DNA from 2 places in the Paenibacillus sp. MMO-177 genome. Region 2 is predicted to be linked to the other one. Evidence: a T-box and tRNA genes for the amino acid it is inferred to sense, from the RefSeq annotation. Region 2 holds a T-box; the other holds one or more tRNA genes.

Region 1 (7,624 bases), on a different contig from region 2:
CGTCTTTATCGCCATTGGCCATACGCCTAACACGAAGTTTCTGAACGGCCAGATCGACACCGACGAGCATGGCTACATTAAAGTGAAGCCAGGCAGCTCGGAGACGAACGTGCCGGGCGTATTCGCCTGCGGAGACGTACAGGACAGCAAATACCGCCAAGCGATTACGGCGGCGGGCAGCGGCTGCATGGCGGCGCTTGATTGCGAACGGTTCCTCGAGAACATCGGCTCGCATTAATACGCGAGATAACAGTTGGCCCTTTCCTCTCCCGGAGAGGGCTTTTTCCTGCCAGCTTCTTATAGCTCAAGGGAAACACTGGGGCGGCGATTATCTTGACCGGAGTAGGGCATTGGCTTATAGTTGGTTAAAGAGTAGATAACATATTAATGAGGTGGACTAGTAATGTCTGAGAAGATTTACGTTGGAGTCGATGTCGGCGGCACCGCTATTAAAGTTGGGATTTGTAACGTGGAGGGAGAATTGCTCCACACTTACGAAGGGCCGACGGAAACGAGTAAAGGTACGGACACCATCCTTCATAATATTGCGCAGTATGCGCGGAACATCGTGACCGAATCGCCGTTTGAATGGGAGCAAGTCGAAGGCGTTGGCGTAGGGATCGCCGGCTTCCTTGATATCCCGAACGGTATTGTGAAATTTTCGGGCAACTTGAAGATTGAGAATGTTCACTTGAAGGAATATCTCGAAAAGGAGCTTCAAGTTAAAGTCCTCGTTAATAATGACGCAAACGTTGCCGCGCTTGGCGAAGCATGGGCCGGAGCGGGCAAAGGCATCGATAACTGCGTCTGCTATACATTGGGTACCGGCGTGGGCGGCGGTATTATTATCGGCGGCAAAATCGTAGAGGGCTTCGCGGGCATGGCCGGCGAGCTGGGCCACATCGCCATTGTTCCTGATCTGGAAGCGATTCAATGCGGCTGCGGCAAAATGGGCTGCCTCGAATCGGTATCGTCCGCTACGGGCATTATCCGCATGGCGAAGGACGCCGTTGAGCGCGGTGACCGCACCGTCTTGTCGACAGTAGAAGATATTATGGCGAAAGATGTTATCGACGCTGCGAAAGCAGGCGACGAGGTCGCTTCGCGCATCGTTAGCCGCGCCGCTTACTATCTTGGCAAATCGATGGCTCTGATGGCTGTCGTACTGAATCCGGAATGCTTTATTATCGGCGGAGGCGTGTCGAAAGCAGGCGACTTCCTATTCGACCAAATTCGCGAAGTATTCGAGAAGTATACCCAGAAGGAAGCACAGGAAGGCGTGAAGATCGTTGCAGCAACGCTTGGCAATAACGCGGGTGTGGTAGGCGCGGCGGGTCTTATCTTGCGTTCCTAATGAGCATAAACAGCGTTACGATGGGGAAAGAGGGGACAGCTATGGAAACGGGAGCAATGTCAAAGCTTGTTATCATTACAGGGATGTCCGGCGCAGGCAAGACGATTGCCGTACAGAGCCTTGAGGATTTGGGCTTTTTCTGCGTTGATAATTTACCGCCGGTGCTTATCCCTAAATTCGCGGAGCTGATTGAGCAGTCGAACGGCAAAATCGGCAAAGTAGCCCTTGTGATTGACCTTAGGGGCCGTGAATTTTTTACCGCCTTATCGGAATCCTTAAGCTTTATCAAAGAGCATTTCACAATCAGCTGCGAAATTTTGTTCCTTGACGCAACGGACGAGGTGCTCGTCCAGCGCTATAAGGAAAGCCGCCGTCGCCATCCGCTTGCTCCGGAAGGCATGCCGCTTGAAGGCATCCGCAACGAGCGAAGAATGCTGGAGGATTTGAAGGGCTCGGCTTCGCAGGTTATTGATACAAGCAATATCAAGCCGGCACAACTCAAGGAGCGTATTATTTCCCGGTTTACGAACTTGGAGAACAACAGCCTTTCGGTGAATGTGACCTCCTTCGGGTTCAAATACGGCATTCCGATCGATGCCGATTTGATTTACGACGTGCGCTTTTTGCCTAATCCGCATTATGTGGATCATTTGCGCCCGAACACCGGACAAAATCCGGAAGTCTACGATTATGTGATGAAATGGCCGGAGACGCAAGCCTTCCTGACCAAGCTGCTCGATATGCTTCAGTTTCTTCTCCCTCTTTACCATAAAGAAGGCAAGAGTCAGGTTGTTATCGGCATCGGGTGTACGGGCGGCAAACACCGCTCGGTTGCGATTGCAGAATATTTGGGTCGCATGCTCGGCAGCAGCGATACGGAACGGGTACGCGTCAGCCACCGCGATGCTGACCGTGATAAGCATTGACGGGGTGATTGGATGCAGAATAGGCATAAAGTTATAAGGCGGCCTAAGATCGTTGTAGTAGGCGGCGGAACCGGCTTGTCGGTGATGCTGCGGGGGCTTAAGGAGAAGCCCCTTGATATTACAGCAATCGTAACGGTCGCCGATGACGGGGGCAGCTCGGGAGTACTGCGCAATGAACTGCAGATCCCGCCTCCGGGCGACATCCGCAACGTTATTATGGCGCTTGCGGATGCGGAGCCGCTATTGACGGAAGTGCTTCAATACCGTTTCTCGAGCGGCACCGGATTAGCTGGGCATAGTCTGGGTAATCTGATGTTAGCTGCGATGACGGATATTGCCGGCGATTTCGTTACGGGCGTCCGCGAGCTCAGCAAGGTATTGGCCGTGCGGGGACGCGTGCTTCCTGCCGCGGGCCGGGCTATCGTGCTGAAGGCCGAGATGGCTGACGGTACCATTGTTGTCGGGGAATCCATGATTCCGAAAGCGGGCAAGAAGATTAAGCGGGTTTTTGTAGAGCCCGATCACGTAGAGCCCCTTCCGGAGGCTATTGAAGCCATTGAGCAAGCCGATGCGATTCTCATTGGTCCAGGCAGCTTATATACGAGTATTATTCCGAATCTGCTCGTACCTAAGTTAGCGCGGGCCATTGTAGATTCAACGGCTGTTAAACTGTTTGTCTGCAATGTGATGACACAGCCGGGAGAGACCGATGGATATTCGGTCAGCGATCATCTTAAGGCCGTGCAGGACCATATCGGGCATAAACTATTTGACTATGTGCTGGTTAACGACGGTGAAATATCGCCGGAGGTGGCGGAAAAGTATGCGGAAATGGGTTCTACTCAGGTAGACCTGGATATAGACGAAGTAAACCGGTTGGGATATGAAATCATCTCCGACCGCCTCGTGCTGTACCGGACGTTTCTGCGGCATGACGCAGAACGGCTTAGTCATCATATTTATAAATTAGTGGAAAACTGGATGTTAAGAAAGAGGTGAACAAGCGATGTCATTTGCGGCCCAAACGAAGAAAGAGCTGACGATGATTGAGGCGGATACTTGCTGCGAACGTGCTGAATTGTCCGCGCTCATTCGAATGAATGGCTCGGTCAGCGTCTCCAGCCGCAAAGTCGTCCTCGACATCTCAACCGAAAACGCGGCTATTGCCCGCCGGATCTACTCCTTGGTGAAGAAGCATTTTGAAGTGCATACGGAACTGCTCGTCCGCAAAAAAATGCGACTCAAAAAAAATAATGTATATATCGTCAGAATCCCGACGAAGGTACAGGAAATACTAAGTGAGCTGCGAATTGTATCCGAGGGCTTCGTGTTTAACTTGGGCATTGATAAGGAAATCATCAAGAAGCCGTGCTGCAAGCGATCCTATCTGCGCGGAGCATTCCTTGCCGGGGGCTCGGTCAACAACCCGGAGGGTTCTTCCTACCATCTTGAAATTTCATCGATGTACGAAGAGCACTGCTCGGCGCTGGTTGAGCTGGCGAACAAGTTTGAGTTGAACGCAAGATGTATCGAACGTAAGAAGGGCTTTGTGTTCTACATCAAAGAGGGCGAGAAAATTATCGAGCTGCTTAACATTATTGGCGCCCATCAGGCATTGTTCAAATTCGAGGATGTCCGCATTATGCGCGACATGCGGAACTCGGTTAACCGAATCGTGAACTGCGAAACGGCCAACCTGAACAAAACGATCGGCGCGGCGGTCAGGCAAATCGATAATATCAAGCTGCTGCAGAAGGAAATCGGATTAAACAATCTTCCCGATAAGCTTAGAGAGGTTGCCGAAATCAGGCTCCAGCATCCGGATATGAACCTGAAGGAAGTCGGCGAGATGCTGAAGGGCACCGTAAGCAAATCGGGCGTTAACCATCGGCTGCGGAAAATTGATGAACTTGCGGAAAAAATCCGCAACGGCTAAACTTTTATCCTAGTGCATCAGATGGTATAATGATATAATATGAACAAAAAGTCTTATACAAGGTATAACACTGCTTTTTAAAGTTATTAATCATGTCAGGCTGAGCATTGAAGCGAAATTGCCAGACTTATTATAGTATAGGGGGTATGGTTACCATGACAAGGCTACCGGTTGTCGTTCGTCTTAAAACAGGTTTGCACGCTAGACCTGCCGCATTATTCGTTCAAGAAGCGAACAAATTTTCCTCCGAAGTATTTGTTGAGAAAGACGACAAGAAAGTAAACGCAAAATCCATTATGGGTATCATGAGCCTTGCGATCAGCTCGGGCACAGAGATTCATATCAGCGCAGAGGGTTCGGATGCAGAACAGGCTGTAAACGCTTTAGTCGCGCTCGTCAGCAAAGAAGAGCTGGAGAACCAATAAGATTCAATTTAATTCGACAAAAAGGGGGTTGTCCCAAGTCATTTCGGATGACAGAGGGATAGTCCTTTTTTTATTTCAAATAAAGACAAAAAGAAAAGCGGCTGTCCAGGTTATCGCCTGTACAGCCGCTTTTTATATTTAGATACGCTCGATTACTTTGTCAACCAGACCGTATTGACGCGCTTCTTCCGCGCTCATGAAGTAATCGCGGTCGGTATCCTTCTCAATACGCTCGAGAGGTTGTCCCGAACGCTCAGCCAGGATGCCGTTCAGCTTGTCGCGCATTTTGATAATGCGGCGTGCGCGGATTTCGATATCGCTTGCTTGACCTTCAGCGCCGCCAAGCGGTTGATGGATCATCACTTCGCTGTTCGGGAGCGCATAACGTTTGCCTTTGGCGCCGGCCGTGAGCAGGAAAGCGCCCATCGATGCCGCCATGCCGACGCAAATCGTCGAGACATCGGGTTTAATGTATTGCATCGTATCATAGATAGCCATGCCTGCCGTGATGGAACCGCCAGGGCTGTTAATGTAGAGAGAAATATCTTTCTCAGGATCTTCTGCTGCAAGGAACAGCATCTGAGCAATAATGGAGTTGGCTACCACATCGTTTACGCCTGACCCGAGGAAGATGATGCGATCCTTCAGAAGGCGGGAGTAAATGTCGTAAGCGCGTTCTCCGCGATTGCTCTGTTCAATAACCATAGGAACGAAATTCATATCCAACCAAGTCCCCTCCTCAAAATAGCAAAGATGGTATTACTGATTCCCATTCTAGCTGATGATCAAACAAAAGTCAAAGATAGTCAAACTCATTTTTTGTGCCAAACAAAAAAACCGCCCTCATGGAGGACGGTTCACGTTTATGTATAGCGTTAAGGTAAAGTTGAATGGCGCGCCCGCTAGGAATCGAACCTAGATCTCAGGCTCCGGAGGCCTACGTCATATCCATTGGACCACGGGCGCTTAATGCATAATAAAGCAACAGCAAAACTTAGTATACGCGATTCAATTGTAGAAAGCAAGGCAGATGAGAAAAATAAATTTGAGCAAATCGTGAATACAAACGCTTTCATCGGCGATTGCTTACTTGCCATGTGAATTGTTTTTAGCTAAAATAAAGGTGGGACTTAAAGTGAGTATGCGGGACGTTTAACGTCCATCCCCTGAAAGCCCATTACGCCTATTAACGGGTGGAGTGAAGACTAGAGGATGCGTCACATTATTGAGCTGCAGCAGCAGCTTCTCCCAGATTTGCTTGACGTAATGAAGAAGCGTTACTCGATATTGCGCCAAGTGATGTTGTCCGATCTGATCGGCCGGAGGACGCTCGCCAATTCCTTAGGGATGACGGAACGGGTGCTCAGGGCGGAGACGGATTTTCTGAAATCGCAAGGTCTGCTGGAAATTCATGCGGCGGGAATGCGGATCAGCGAAGCGGGCAAGCAATTGCTTGAGCAATTGGAGCCCTTCTACAAGACGTTATTCGGCTTGTCCGATCTGGAAGAGAAGATCAGAAGTCATTTCGGATTATCGCAGGTCATTGTTGTAGCAGGCGATTCCGAGGATTCGGAGCAATCGAAGCGGGAGCTCGGAAGAGCGGCTTGCCAGGTGCTTCGCAAAGTGATGGAGCCTAACGATGTCGTGGCCGTAACCGGCGGAACGACCATCGCTCAAGTCGCCAACCAACTAACTTCGACAACGCCGTTGAAGAACAACTGGTTTGTACCGGCGAGAGGCGGACTTGGAGAAAGTCTCGATTATCAAGCCAATACCATTGCATCGACAATGGCTAAGCGTACAGGCGCCAATTACCGGATGCTCCATGTGCCGGATCATCTGGGCGACGAAGCTTACGCATCCATGATGCAGGAACCGAATATCCGCGATATTGTCGAGGTTGTCCGAAGCGCCCGAATCGTCGTGCACGGGATCGGGGACGCTATGGTGATGGCCCGGCGCAGAAAGCTGAATCCTGAACTGGTGAAGGCGATGGCCGCGGATGGCGCATTGGCTGAAGCTTTTGGTTTTTATTTCAACAAGAACGGCGAAGTCGTTCACAAAATGCAGACCGTAGGATTACGACTCGAAGATATTGTGAAGACTGAAGTTGTTATAGGAGTGGCTGGCGGCCATAGCAAAGGCGAAGCTATAGCAGCCATTATGAAATTTGGGCACAATGATGTGCTTGTCACCGATGAAGCGGCAGCTCTTGAGATGTCCGCCATTATCGAAGAACAGCAGCAATCGTTATCTTAACGATTTGCGGCAGGCTCTGCTGCAGAACGTTTTGAAATATATACCATAGTCATTTAAAAGCTTAGGAGGAATTTAAAATGGTTAAAATTGGTATTAACGGATTTGGTCGTATCGGTCGTAACGTGTTCCGCGCATCGCTGAACAACCCTAATGTTGAGGTAGTAGCGGTAAACGACCTGACTGACACTAAAACACTTGCACACCTGCTGAAATATGACACAACTCATGGCACTCTTGATGCTACAGTTGAAGCAAAAGAAGGCGCAATTATCGTTAACGGCAAAGAAATCAAAGTATTTGCTGAGCGTAACCCTGAGAACCTGGCATGGGGCTCCGTAGGCGCAGAAATCGTTGTTGAATCCACTGGTATCTTCACAGCGAAAGAAAAAGCCGAGCTTCACCTTAAAGGCGGCGCTAAAAAAGTTATCATCTCCGCTCCTGCAACTAACGAAGACATCACAATCGTTATGGGCGTTAACGAAGACAAGTACGATGCTGCATCGCACACTGTAATTTCCAACGCTTCTTGCACAACAAACTGTCTTGCTCCATTCGCAAAAGTATTGAACGACAAATTCGGTATCGTTAAAGGTATGATGACTACAATTCACTCGTACACAAACGACCAATCCGTACTGGACGTTCCGCACAAAGACCTGCGTCGTGCTCGCGCGGCTGCTGAGAACATCATTCCTTCGTCCACAGGCGCTGCAAAAGCGGTATC
Region 2 (7,624 bases):
TCATCGCTTCCCGGATACGGATTTGCTGAATATAGGCTGCGGGCGTTAAGCCCGTAAGTCTTTTGAAAGTCCGCTGCAGATGATAAGGGCTCAGATGCAGCACGTCCGCGAGATGGGATAAGGTCAGCGGCTCTTGGTAGTGCGCCTCGATATAAGCGCGTGCCTGCGCTTCCCATTCCTCGTCCGGCAGCTGTTGCTGGACCGGCTTGCATCGTTTGCAGGGGCGGAATCGCTCGGATAAGGCATCCATTGAAGTCTGAAAGATCCGGACATGCGAACGGTTTGGAGGCTTCGACTTGCAGGACGGCCGGCAAAAGATTCCCGTCGTGGTCACTCCATAATACCATTGCCCATCGCAAGAGCCGTCATTCGAAAGAACGGCAAGCCATTTGTCCTCCGGGATGCCGGTCGCTTCTGTATTTCCCATTTTGCTCACCTCCAGGTTTAGTATACCTTGATTGGAGCGCAAATCGTAAGCGGGCACGAATGAAAGCGCAAGATTGCGAAAGCGGCGGACCGATTTGGTGTGGTTGAATGAATGGAGTAGAATGAAAGTAGAATAGAGGGGAGAAGGAAGGATGCCCATGACGGAGTCAGCGCTGCTGCATATCCAGGTGCCGGAGCCTTTCAGCTATAAGGAGACGGTTAATTATTTGCGGAGATCGGCGAACGAGCCGCTGTATCAGGTGGAGAGGGATGCCGTTTACCGGCTTATTCCTTCGGACGGCGGGGAAGAGCCCGCGGCGGTTGAAATCCAAGAGTCCGGCGATGGCGGACTGCTTGTGCGGGTCATTGGCGAGGAACGGGTCAGCGAGGAACGGCAGCGGGGGATCGAAGCTTACATCCGGGAGTGGTTTGATTTCGATACGGATTTGCTGCCTTTTTACGAAATGGCGGAGAAGGATCCGCTGCTTGTTCATACGATCGGACGTTTTCACGGCTTAAGGAGTGTCGGGATTTCGGATTTGTTTGAGGCGTTGTGCTGGGGGATTATCGGGCAGCAGATCAATCTGGCTTTTGCATATACGCTCAAGCGGCGCTTCGTGGAGGCTTACGGGCAAAGCGTGGAGAGGGAGGGCAGGACGTTCTGGCAGTTCCCGGTTCCCGAGACCATTGCGGCGTTAAAGCCGGAAGATATGGCCTCCATGCAAATGACCGCCAAAAAGTCCGAGTATCTCATTGGCGTAGCAAAGCTCATGGCTGAGGGTGCTCTAGACAAGCAGAGCTTGCTTGCGCTTGGAGATTTCGCTGCGATCGAAAAACAGCTGACGGGGATCCGCGGCATTGGACCGTGGACGGCTAATTACGTGCTAATGCGATGCTTGCGTTTGCCGAATGCTTTTCCGATCGCGGATGTGGGTCTTCATAATTCGATTAAAGCTTTGACGGGCAGCGAAGAGAAGCCGGCCATCAGCGAGATCAGGCGGATGGCGGAAGGCTGGAGAGGCTGGGAGTCGTACGCGACCTTTTATTTATGGCGGGTGCTGTATTAGGAAAGGAGTCAGATAAAGATGAAGTTTGACGGAATGGTCGTTGTCATAACGGGAGCGGGCAAAGGAATCGGCGCGGCGCTGGCCGCTGCCTACGCGGCCGAGGGAGCAAGGATTGCGGCGGTTGAGCGCGATGCCGAGCTGGTAAAGCGGACGGTGGACCGAATTGTGGAGGCAGGTGGTCACGCCATTGGTTTTACGATAGACGTTAGCCGCCCGGAAGAGATTGAAGCCGCATTTGCGGCGATGGACGAGCAATTTGGGCGAATCGATGTAATGATCAACAATGCGGGCTTGGGGAACTGGAAGTCGCTTTACGACCTGAGCTTGGATGAGTGGGATTATGTGCTGAATACAAATTTGCGGGGGACTTTCCTTTGCGCAAGAGAAGCGGGCAAACGGATGAGAGAAAACGGGGGAGGCTCGATTGTCAATCTGGCTTCCACAAGGGCGTTGATGTCCGAGCCGAACTCCGAGGCGTACGCGGCTTCAAAAGGCGGTATCGTTGCGTTGACGCATGCGCTGGCCGTATCGCTCGGACCCGATCATGTGCGTGTCAATGCGATCAGCCCGGGCTGGATCGAGAACAGCGATTACGATGCGCTGCGCGAGGAGGATCATTCGCAGCATCCGGCAGGGCGAGTAGGCAGACCCGCTGATATCGTCCGCGCTTGCTTCTATTTGACGGATCCGGAGAATGATTTCGTGACCGGCATCAATCTCGTGGTCGATGGCGGCATGACGCGGAAAATGATCTACGAGGAGTAGCCGGGAACTGTCGTTTCTGCTGGAGAAACGCATACTCAGCCTGGCGGGGCGCCAGTGCCGCTTCCCTTAAAGTCCAAAGAAGCTCGTATGTGCTACAATGGATTTCATCCAATGAAATAAGCCGAAAATGGATGAATGGTTCCTACGTTGGATTTCGTCCATTAAAGTCGGCTGTTTTTGAAGCAAAGAGGCGAATGGAGTGCATTACGCTGGACAGAATCCAACGTAGCCTCTATTCGCCTCTTTTTCTGGTTATTTTATTGGATCGAATCCAACGTACGTAGCAAATAGGCCGCTCGCATCGAGCTGTTCATAGCAACCGCTCTCGTGCAATTGCTCCATGCAACTCCATGCAATTCGCTCCATCGTTACGCAATTTATCCCTGCAGGCCAAATGCCTCGGCGATCAAGCGGTACGACTTCACGCGAGCATCAAAATTGTGGACAGAGCTCATGACGAGCACTTCATCGGCCTGGTACTGCTCGGCCATCTTCAGGATGCCGGCTTTTACCTGTTCCGGCGTGCCGATAACTCTCCGCTCGCGAGCCCGGTTAATCCGGTACAGGTCGGACTCCGTATACGGATAATCGTAGGCCGTCTTTACGGAAGGGAAGCTGAGCTGGTCTACGCCGTTCTCCAGCAGCAGGAAGAACAGATCCGTGCTGAGCGCAAGCTCGTTTGCCTCTTCCTCGGTATCCGCGCAAATGGCAAGCACGGCGATCATCGAAAGCGGCTTGTCGTACAGCACGGACGGTTCGAAGTTTTCATGGTAATGCTTCATCGCGGTCTCGCCGCCCGGCGTACCGAAAAACTGCGCAAACGCGTAGTTCGTTCCAAGCTGCGCGGCAATCCGGGCGCTCTCATAGCTGGAGCCAAGCAGCCAGACCTCGGGAACCTGCTCGATTGCAGGAGCGGCATGCAGTCCGGCAAAAGGATGGCCTTCCGGCATTTTTCCCCGGAGGTAACCGATTAAATCGATAATTTGCTGTGGATACTTGTTAATATCCACAAACTTGTTTTCCTGAAGCGCACGGGTCGCCGTTGGCATGCCGCCAGGGGCGCGGCCAAGGCCAACATCGATGCGGCCCGGATGAAGAGCTTCGAGCAGCTTGAAGTTCTCGGCAACCTTGTAGGAGCTGTAATGAGGCAGCATGATGCCGCCGGAGCCTACGCGGATGCGCGAGGTTGCCGCGGCCAGATGGGCGATCAGAATCTCCGGGCTGGAGAAGGATAGCATTTTGCCGGCATGATGCTCGGAGATCCAGTAACGGCCGTATCCGAGTTTTTCCGCTTCTTGTGCAAGACGGGTCGTGTCCGCCAGCGTGGAAGCCGCATTCTGTCCTTCGTTAATATGTGACTGGTCGAGAATACCCAGTTTGATCATGAGTGCGGTGCACCTCCTGTGCATGTAAGTATGTGCAACCTTGATTATACCCTAATTCGCGAACTGTTACAAAAATAAGTACAGTAGGCGTTAGGGCCGCATCCCATGCCGCAAATATTGACTTCAGGCGCTATAAAGGGTATTATTACACAAGCTTGAATACGAAAAGTAAGGGTGAAGATCTTGAATTCGAAACTTCAAATTAAGAGCGTAACCTTAGCGGACAAAGACCTGAAATCCGGTTTATTCCAGTACATTATGACGCTTGCCGACGGCTCCAGAGCAAGACTTTTCTACAGCAACAAGCCAGAGTGGCATCTGACAGGCGTAACGCGTCTGCTCAACGTTCCATGCCCGCTGTGCATGAAAGACTACTACTGCGGCTGCTTTGAGAAAAATGCAGAGCTGTTCGACCGTCAAGTGAATGAGCATGATTTTATTCCTGCTTCCATGAGAGCTTAAGCTTTCTAAAAATGATGAAACGGCTTCTGCCAGGCGTGAACCATTGTCCGCAAGGACGGTGATTCACTCCGGCAGAAGCCGTTTGTCGTTATGATGATTACGAGACGATATTTATTCCAGCGCTCCGCATACGCATTCGGTAGGGGTCACTTTTGCATGCACGCTGAAACAAGGTTCGTCTCCCAAACTCCCCGATATTCCTGATCCCACTCAGATCGGAGTCAAATGGATCCCGATTTCGGAGCTGCCTGCCATTGTGCTGTATCCGGAGATTCAAGCGGATATCATCCATTATTGCCGTGGAGAGGCTTACCGCAATTATGTGGAGGAATACGAGATTCAACAAAGAAAGCTATAATCAAACGGAAGGGGCAGGTCCGCAGTCAATAGGCGTCTGCCCCTTTGTGCATTTACATCTCCTTCAGCGGTCTGACTCCCAGCAGCTTTAGTCCGTCCTCGAGAGTTTCGGCCGTCATGCGGACAAGCGCCAGCTTCGCGGCTTGTTCGGCTGTATTGCCGGTAATGATCTTCTCGTGGTGATAGAACCGGTTGAACGTCTGCGCGAGCTCGATGAGGTAACGGGCTAAGATGGAAGGTTCATAACGCTGCGCCGCTTGCGCGAGCGCATCCGGGTAGCGCATCAAAGCCTTCGCCAGCTGCCAGGATTGATCGCCTTCGGCATAGTGGTAATCGGCAGCTACAGCATGTTGACCAGGTTCAACAGGAACACCGCTGCCTGCTCTGCGCAGCAGGCTTTGCGTTCTTGCATAAGTGTATTGCACGTAAGGACCCGTTTCGCCTTCGAAGTTAACGACGTCTTCGAGGGAGAAGTTTACTTCATGAAGACGCGAGTGGAGCAGGTCGCCAAAGATAACGGCGCCTACGCCAACGGCTTCCGCAACATTGGCTTTACCCGCGAGGTTAGGGTTCTTTTCCTCAATAATGCACAGAGCATGCGCCGCCGCTTCATCCAGCACATCCTCCAGGAAGACGACCTTGCCTCTGCGGGTAGACATTTTTTGCCCGTCCATCAGCATGAGGCCAAACGGAATATGCTTGCACTCTTTCGCCCAATCAAAGCCCATCCGCCCGAGCACCAGGAATAACTGGCGGAAATGCAAGGATTGCTCCGCGCCAACCACATACAGCAGCTCATTGCCCTGCATCTGATCGTGCCGGTAGATCGCGGTGGCTAGATCGCGCGTGGCGTAGATCGAGGTGCCGTCGGATTTTTTGATAATGCAGGGCGGCAGTCCTTCTTCGTCCAGCCGCACTACTAACGCGCCGTCGCTCTCTTCGAGCAAGCCTTGACGGTTCAACCGATCCACTACCGCATCCATTTTATCGTTATAGAAGCTTTCCCCAAGGTAATGGTCAAAAGCCACGCCAAGGCGGTCGTACAGCTTGTTGAAGGCGGCCAGACTGTCCTCGATAAACATGCGCCAATAGCGGTTGGCTTCCGGGTCGCCGCTCTCCAGCTTGACGAACCATTCCCGTGCTTCCGCCTCCAGCTCCGACTGGAGCTGCGCTTCCTCATGGAAACGGACATAAAGCTCGAGGTAGGCTTTAATCGGATCCTCGGCTTTGCCGGCGGGGTCTCCCCATTTCAGGTAAGCCGTAATCATTTTGCCGAATTGCGTGCCCCAGTCGCCTAGATGATTAACGTTAACCGTGTCGTAGCCCACCTTGCGGAGCAGGTTGTAAAGGGCGTTGCCAATCATCGTCGAGCGTAAATGCCCGATGCCAAACGGCTTGGCGATATTGGGGGAGGACATGTCGATAATGACGCGCTTGCCTCCGCCAATCTCCGGTATTCGCGCTCCGCCATCCAGCACGAATTGTTCGATCACCGCGGCGCGGTTGAACTTGAAGTTAAGGTAGGGACCGGCAGCGGATATCGTCCACTGGCTGCTCTCCGGCAGGGTAGCTGCTAATTGGCCGGCGATTTGCGCCGGGCTTTGCTTCATTAGCTTTGACAAGGCAAAGCAGGGAAAAGCGACGTCTCCGAGCTGCTCGTTAGGAGGGAACTCCAGAAGCTCCGCAATTTGCTGGATCGAAAGGGCGCAGTGCTCCGCCAGACTGGCGGCAATTTTTTCTTTTAACATAAGGGTAAGCCTCCTGAAAAAATGGTAGCAAAATAAAAACATAAAACCCCCGTCTCGTAAGAGACGGGGGTTAATCCCGTGGTGCCACTCTTGTTGCTTATAAGCAGGCGGAAGTGTTAAATAAACGCGCTGCTATAAGCATCTCGCCGTTGTAACGGTACTGAACCGGGCTGGCCTACTGTAAATGAAATTCCGTTCGGCGAGCCATCTCCCGGGTCCTCTTCGCAAAAGGCGCCATCGCCGGCTTTCACCAACCCGGCTCGCTGCTCATGGTCATCATCTTCGCTACTGTCCCGTTCCTCGATGTTATATAACGACCATCATACTTGATGTTATCTGAATAATCAATCTATTGTTTCGTTCTATGGCTAAGAATTTGAATAAACGACATGCAGGCCACGAAAGTCCGCATCACCGTAATCGGCTCGCCATCCTTATACAAGGCCATGGCGGGAACGGCGCGCAGCTCAAGCGGGGCGGCTGTCTGCGGGAACAGGTCGACGTTAACCGAAGCGACAGTCATTTCTCTGCGAAGAGAAGGGATGGCGGCCTCGAGCTCTCCGGCAATCGTATGGCATGGCGTGCAGAAGGTGCTGCGGTACAGAACAAGCACGGAGCCTCCGCTTGCGATTGCTTCCCGAAGCTGTTGATCAGTGAGCTGGTTCAAAGACATAAGATACGATCTCCCGGATATTAAGAATAGGAATGATGCCCTTCATTGTATCATCCCAGCCTCAACTGCTCAATTGCTTCGCGAATGATACGGCAGGAAAATGCCATCTGCTCATCTTCCTCCGGCGTCAAATTAAGCTCAACGATTTCTTTGGCGCCGCTACGGGTAATGATGGCGGGAACGCCTGCCGCAATGCCCGTCTCGTTGTATTCCTGCTCGAGAATGGAAGAGACGGCGATGATGCGATGCTCATCGTTCAGAACGGAGCGGGTAATGTAGGCGAGCGCATTGCCGATGCCGTAGTGGGTGGAGCCCATGCGGGTGTAAATTTCCCAGCCTGCGTTTTTGGTCTGCTCGGCAATTTCACTCAGCTTGAGATGTCCGAACCGGACTGGATGCTGGGTAAGAATATCCCGAATCGGCTTGCCTCCAATCGTCACATGCGACCATGCCGGGAATTGGGATTCTCCGTGTTCACCCAGCACGTAGCCGTGCACGCTGCGCGGATCAACGGTGAAATGCTCGCAGAGCAGCGTTTTGAGCCGGGCGGAGTCTATGGATGTGCCGGATCCTATAACCTGGCTGCGGGGCAGTCCTGACAATTTCCATACGGCGTAAGTAACCACGTCAACCGGATTAGCCGCCGCGAGAAAAATACCGTTAAACCCGCTGTCCATAATCCGCGGAATGATATGGCCATAAATATCGGCAACCTCGCTTAGCGTGCCCATCCGGTCCTGG

The links. The T-box of region 2 lies ahead of argS (arginine--tRNA ligase). A T-box ahead of a tRNA ligase gene usually reads a tRNA of that ligase, here a tRNA-Arg.
Region 1: it encodes a tRNA-Arg, which carries the amino acid that the T-box ahead of argS (arginine--tRNA ligase) is inferred to sense. The anticodon was not compared.

What each region holds. Positions count from the first base shown of each region.
Region 1 is NZ_JBBCUR010000019.1:21,514-29,137, forward strand. It holds gene trxB (thioredoxin-disulfide reductase) at 1-238, shown strand, start outside; gene WFK81_RS29915 (ROK family glucokinase) at 404-1,354, shown strand; gene rapZ (RNase adapter RapZ) at 1,396-2,280, shown strand; gene WFK81_RS29925 (gluconeogenesis factor YvcK family protein) at 2,293-3,279, shown strand; gene whiA (DNA-binding protein WhiA) at 3,287-4,216, shown strand; gene WFK81_RS29935 (HPr family phosphocarrier protein) at 4,372-4,641, shown strand; gene clpP (ATP-dependent Clp endopeptidase proteolytic subunit ClpP) at 4,780-5,361, opposite strand; tRNA gene WFK81_RS29945 (tRNA-Arg) at 5,533-5,607, opposite strand; gene WFK81_RS29950 (sugar-binding transcriptional regulator) at 5,854-6,900, shown strand; gene gap (type I glyceraldehyde-3-phosphate dehydrogenase) at 6,978-7,624, shown strand, end outside.
Region 2 is NZ_JBBCUR010000001.1:1,030,146-1,037,769, reverse strand. It holds gene WFK81_RS04575 (bifunctional transcriptional activator/DNA repair enzyme AdaA) at 1-427, opposite strand, end outside; gene WFK81_RS04570 (DNA-3-methyladenine glycosylase family protein) at 585-1,493, shown strand; gene WFK81_RS04565 (SDR family NAD(P)-dependent oxidoreductase) at 1,512-2,258, shown strand; gene WFK81_RS04560 (LLM class flavin-dependent oxidoreductase) at 2,636-3,643, opposite strand; gene WFK81_RS04555 (hypothetical protein) at 3,827-4,105, shown strand; gene argS (arginine--tRNA ligase) at 4,516-6,210, opposite strand; T-box leader at 6,267-6,520, opposite strand; gene WFK81_RS04545 (thioredoxin family protein) at 6,560-6,883, opposite strand; gene WFK81_RS04540 (L-lactate dehydrogenase) at 6,934-7,624, opposite strand, start outside.